One region of the Colwellia sp. MEBiC06753 genome, then DNA from elsewhere that is predicted to be linked to it. Evidence: predicted binding sites of a transcription regulator. Region 1 holds the regulator's gene; the other holds the start of a gene.
The links. The regulator sigma-54, encoded in region 1, starts transcription at its own class of promoters, with help from an activator protein. The targets are predictions, from matches to a motif close to GTTGGCACGNNNNTNGNNT.

Region 1 (3,217 bases):
TTACGCACATCTAAACTTACAGCTACGGTATCGTAGTCATTAATAACCGTGTGAGTTAGTGCCGGCAATAAATTAACCGGGATGTTATCTACGCAATAGTAGCCTAAATCTTCCAGCACTCTTAGTGCCACTGACTTTCCTGACCCTGAGCGGCCACTTACAATAATTAACTTCATGGCTTACTCTTGAGCATCACTTATGATTTGGTAAAGCTCATGATTGTCTCGGCAACGTCGAATTTGTTTGGTTAATTGTTTATCACTAAACAGCTTGGCAATACTTTGCAGGGTTGATAAGTGCTCTTGGCAGCAATCTTCAGGTACAAACAACGCAATAAAAATATCAACTGCGCGGTTATCTATTGCATCAAAATCTACTGGCTGCTCTGAGGTCATTAATACAGCAACCACATGATGAGTCCCCGTTAAACGTCCATGAGGTATGGCAATGCCATTCCCAATACCCGTGCTACCCATTTTTTCACGTTCCATTAAACTTTCTAAAAGCTCAAAAGTAGAGTGTTCAGGAATGCGATGCGTCGCTACTGCACAAATTTGTTCGAGGATTTTCTTTTTACTTTGAATTTGGACTGCACAGGATGTGCAGTCCTCGGTGAGTATATCTTGCAGCTTCATAAGTTAATGCTGGGTTATCTTACCTTTGTATTTAAGAATTTGACGATCTAACTTATCAATCAGTGAATCTATTGATGCGTACATATCTTGGTTTTCTGCTGAGGCATGCACTTCAGAACCATTCAGGTGAACCGTCGCTTCTGCTTTTTGCTTTAATTTTTCTACTGTAAGAACGACATACACATTATTGATGTGATCAAAGTGCCGCTCTAGCTTTGCAAACTTGGTGTTAACGAAATCGCGTAATGAATCTGTCACTTCCACATGGTGGCCTGATAAATTAATTTGCATAAGCTCTTTTCCTCATTGCTTGATTACTTATAGTAAACTTTTTCTTTGATTTGACGGTGGAATAGATAAAGACTCTCGGTATTTAGCTATAGTCCGTCTCGCCACATTAATGCCTTGTTCGGCCAGCAACTCTGCCATTTTGCTATCACTTAATGGCTTCGAAGGTACTTCTGCTGAAACAAGTTTCTTTATTAATGCTCTGATAGCTGTTGATGAACATTCCCCCCCGTTTTCAGTACTTACGTGACTTGAGAAGAAGTATTTCAATTCAAAAATACCTCTTGGTGTGTGCATGAATTTTTGCGTCGTTACCCGCGAGATCGTTGATTCATGCATATCAACCGCTTCCGCAATATCATTCAACACCATAGGTCGCATAGCCTCAGGGCCATATTCAAAAAAACCTTGCTGGCGTTGAACAATACAGTTAGACACTTTTAATAGCGTTTCGTTGCGACTCTCTAAACTTTTTATAAACCATTTCGCTTCTTGCAGGTTAGCACGAATAAATTGGTTATCATCTGATGACTTCATTGTTTTGGTCATGGCCGCATACTGTTGATTAATCGACAGTTTTGGCGCAGTACTTGGGTTTAGTTCAACCACCCAACGACCATTTTTCTTTTCTACGGATACATCAGGGATAACATACTGATCATCGCTTTTAATGACGGCATCACCAGGGCGAGGATTTAACGACTGAATTAAACGAATGACTTCACGTAATTGGTCTTCTTTTAATTTCGTCTTCCTCATTATTTGACGATAGTCACGATTACCCAATAAATCAATGTGCTCAGAAATGATTAATTTACTTTCCGCTAAATAAGGCGTTTCTTTGTCAAATTGATTCAATTGAATCAGTAAACATTCAGGTACTGAACGCGCAGCCACACCTACTGGGTCAAACATATTTACCCGTTTAAGTACGGCTTCGACTTCATCTAATTCAACATCGTCAATGCCAATACTTTCTAAAATATCTTCTGCTGATACGGTCAAATAACCGGCATCATCAACAGCATCAATTATCGCCATGGCAATGGCTTCATCAGTTTCTGTAAACGGGGTTAATTCCATTTGCCAGCGTAAATGATCTTGAATCGACTCTGTTGTTTCGCCTTGATAAACATAGTCATCGCTGCCAGATGTGCCAATACCAGAACTAGAAACCCCTGCACTAAATGAGTCATCCCACGTAGAATCAACACTTAACTCTTCTGGAATATCATTTTTTTCCATCGCATCGGTGGTGCTAACTTCATCGGCGCTTGGCGCAGCATCTTCACTACCATCACTATAGTTTTGCTCGGACTGAGCGCTGGCTGAATATGACGCTTCTTCAATGCTGGTATTATTATCGTCTTGGTTATTGCTAGACTCATCCACTTCTAACAATGGATTGCTTTCAAGCGCTTCCTGAATTTCTTGTTGTAAATCAAGCGTCGATAATTGTAATAACTTAATCGCCTGCTGAAGCTGAGGCGTCATGGTAAGTTGTTGACCAATCTTAAGTTGAAGTGATGGGCGCATCGAGTATTTACAAGTCCTATTGTTCTAATTTAGCTTTAAACCAATTTAGCTTTAAATTGGTGTTAATTTATTAATGTTATATTGCTTACTATAGCTTGAATTGCTCGCCTAGGTATACATCTCTTACTTGCTGATTTGCAAGAATTTGATCTGAATTACCTTCAGCAATTAATTCACCGTGACTGACGATATAAGCATGTTCACAAACATCGAGGGTTTCACGGACATTATGATCAGTGATTAATACGCCAATTCCGCGCTGTTTCAGATGAATAATAATCTTTTTTATATCGCCAACCGAAATCGGATCAACACCAGCAAACGGCTCATCTAGCAAAATAAAACGCGGGTCTGCCGCTAATGCCCGAGCAATTTCGACACGTCGGCGTTCACCACCTGATAAACTCATGCCAGTATTATCTCTAATATGGCCAATATTAAATTCTTCAATAAGCAGCTCTACTTTTTCTTCCCGCTCAAGTGCAGAGAGATCTTTTCGAGTTTGCAAAATCGCCATAATATTTTCGTATACGGTTAATTTACGAAAAATAGACGCTTCTTGTGGTAAATAGCCAATGCCTCGCCGCGCTCTTTCATGCATCGGCAATAAAGTTAAATCTTCATCATTTAACATGATTTGGCCGCCATCATTCGGCACTAAACCAACAATCATATAAAACGACGTTGTTTTACCAGCACCATTTGGCCCAAGAAGACCAACAATTTGCCCTTCCCCCACTTGTAAGCTGACATTTTTA
Region 2 (3,217 bases), on a different contig from region 1:
GCAACTGGCGAAGGTGACTTAACGCAACGTATTCATTTAGATCGTGACGATGAACTCGGACAACTAAGTAACTCATTCAACCAATTTGTCACCAATATTCAAACCATGATCACGCAATGCAATACCACAACTAATCAAGTATTGACCGGTGCTAATAGCGTAAATAACCTGATCAGCTCATTTACTGGCAATGTTGATCAACAAAAAGGCTATATCGAACAAATTGCGACTACTGCCAATGAAATGACTCAAACCATTCATGGCATATCAGACAACGCCCAAACCGCCTTAGATTATGCAAAGCAAGCGAGCAATGAATCTGCCGAAGGCCAAGAGTTAGTCAATCACGCTACCGACATAATGACTGAGTTGTCTGAAGAGGTTGCCAATGCAGCGACTGTCGTTGAAGATTTACACACAAACTCTCAATCAATTACTTCGGTACTTGAGGTGATTAAAAACATTGCAGAACAAACTAATTTGCTAGCGTTAAATGCTGCTATTGAAGCTGCTCGCGCCGGCGAGCAAGGTCGTGGTTTTGCTGTAGTAGCAGATGAGGTCAGATCATTAGCAAGCCGCACGCAGGAATCGACCGGTGATATCGAAAATATCATTGCTCAGCTTCATGCTTCAGCCACTGATGCAGTAAAAGCTATGCATGTTGGTAAAGGAAAAACAGATGAAGGTGTCAGCTTGATCCATCAAGTCAATGATAAGCTTATTCACATCAATCAAGCTATTTCATTAATTACTGAGCAATCAAACGAAACTGCTTCAACTACCCGAGAGCAAGCATCAGCGTCTGACGAAATAACACAGCAAACCATTGCCGTTAATGAGTTAGCTAACACCACTGTTGCGCAAACCCATGAAATGGCAACACTCAGTAACAATCAGCGGACTATTACCCAAGAGTTAGACCGAACTATTGCCCAATTCAAAGTATAATTGACCACCTGATACTAAATAAAAAAGGAGCCATTAAGCCGGGCTATTGAGTCAACTTGGAGCTACTATTTTTATACAGCAGCTCTTTTTTATTTTATGCAGTTGAAAAATAATGAATAAATTTTCAGTGCAAGTTAGAGCTTACCGCTTAATGAACTGAAATAATGTACGATTAGTGTGTTTTTTCAATGAGTTATTTAAAACTCGCCAAAATCTCCTATAATATTGGCTATAGGAGTGGTAATTATGACGAAATATGTCTTCTTAGATACGGAAACAACTGGTTTAGAACCCCATAAAGGTATCCATTGAATCATCGACCTAGCCTGCATTGAGTAACCGATTTTAGTGTCAGGTTATTTTGCAATTGTGCAAAACTTAAATCACCGCCACTCACTAACTTACTGTTTTTTTTGCAGCTTACCTAACTGGCATAGTGCTTGCGTAATAGCTAATTAGTATTTATTTTTAGCTTTATTAAATACCTTCCAACCTCGATGGAAAGGGATTAAAAGGAAAACTCAAATGAAAAATAAATTTTTAAAAGGCTTAGTGGCAAGCTTTGCTTTGGCTGTCAGTGGTTTTGCTAATGCCGATTTGATTTTTTCAGAGGAAGATTTGTTGTCAAGTGGTGATGGGCTGTTGATACATGATCATGTGAATAATATGCAGTGGGGCGATTGGTCTTACACAAAAGGTTACTCTGTAGATAACTTCTTTCAAAATAGTGTGTTTGCAGGACAAGGATTTAGATTAGCGACACAAAGTGACTTAGAACTACTATTCTCTACTGCTGGTGCTGATAACATTACTTATAATGCAAATGGCTTTTCAAATAATTTTGGTGCCTCTAATGCTAATGTGGCTGCTATAAATTTACTGAATTCATACACTGAACACACTATCTCGGATAATTGGAGCGATACTAGTGGTAATCCTTGGATTCACTCGTTTTTCGATAATGGTGGGTCACAAAATGATACAGGCTATATTAGGTTTAACAGTCAGCCTTGGTCGGGACCTGAGGGTGGTATAATTGATATTTATTCAATCGGTAGTTATTCTACTAGTACTGCATACTCAAGTTCTCTAACTAGTCCTTGGTCAATAATGATTGTTAGAGATGTCGATCCTCAAGATGTTCCTGAACCATCTACAATTGCTCTTTTTGCTTTGAGTTTAATGGGATTAGCTTCTCGTAAATATAAAAAGCAATCGTAATTTACAGAACAGGATTATTAAAACACTGATTAGGATGATCAGTGTTTTTTCGTTTTTGGAAGTATAAAAGCAAGAAAATCAAAGTAAAAGATTCCCACACTATTTAAAACACCTCAGTAACCAACTGAAATATTTAACTAATCGTACACTTTTGAGTTGTTCGAACACTTTCTTGAGGCTCACTTATCACTGAAAAATAAAGAAAATTCGTACTGAAAACAAAAATCCGCTTTGTTATTTCAACAAAACGGCTCCAAGTTCACTCAATAGCCCGCCATTAAGCTCCTTTTTTATTTGATTTAATGACTTAGTGACAAACTATTTAAACCATACTTTGCCGCCAATTATTTTGTAGGCTGGTGCGCCGCGAATTAACGTTTCGCGAGCAAATTCCTGTTGACAATTTGGGCAGATACAATCGCTTTCAGTAAAGTCTTTAGTGATGCGTTCTTTAAAGCACTTTACCAATGCCCCTTTCCCACCTTTGCGGTATTGGAATAGCTGCTGATTGCACTTAGCACAAAAGATATCAACGGATTTATCAGGAAGTTTTTTACGAGGTTTAGCCATAGCGCGTAGAGTAGCAAGAAATGCATGGTTATCGAAGCAAATTTCAGTATCACAACAGATCGATATATTTATCAACGTCATTTCGGCGCAAGCCGAAATCGCCATGAATAAATCAAGCGGATATTAAGTATAAAAGAAGACGCGAAAAGATCCCGTTGTTCAACGGGATGACGCGCTTGGGAGCGTAGGTCTAATCTTGAAAAAGCGCATCGTTTAACTATTAATGCTTTTAGTTCAGCTAATCGAAATATTTATCAACATTATTTCGGCACAAGCATGCATCACATAACGATTGATGCTTTTTATCTCAGTAGATCGATATATTTACCAACGTCATTCCGGCACAAGCCGGAATCTCGATGAATAAATCGAACGAATATTAAGTATAAAATCATAAAAGATGATGTGTAGAGATCCCGTTATTCAACGGGATGACGGGGCAGCGGTGATTAAAGATACTGTGAGAATGCACACAAAT

Region 2: the regulator sigma-54 is predicted to act here: its motif matches at 1,376-1,394, upstream of ACOB82_RS09340 (PEP-CTERM sorting domain-containing protein).

Annotation. Positions count from the first base shown of each region.
Region 1 covers NZ_JBQMTM010000011.1:43,966-47,182, reverse strand. Annotated here, with positions in the region: gene rapZ (RNase adapter RapZ) at 1-176, opposite strand, end outside; gene ptsN (PTS IIA-like nitrogen regulatory protein PtsN) at 180-635, opposite strand; gene hpf (ribosome hibernation promoting factor) at 639-926, opposite strand; gene ACOB82_RS10045 (RNA polymerase factor sigma-54) at 954-2,459, opposite strand; gene lptB (LPS export ABC transporter ATP-binding protein) at 2,548-3,217, opposite strand, start outside.
Region 2 covers NZ_JBQMTM010000010.1:12,419-15,635, reverse strand. Annotated here, with positions in the region: gene ACOB82_RS09345 (methyl-accepting chemotaxis protein) at 1-948, shown strand, start outside; gene ACOB82_RS09340 (PEP-CTERM sorting domain-containing protein) at 1,474-2,169, shown strand; gene ACOB82_RS09335 (hypothetical protein) at 2,488-2,739, opposite strand.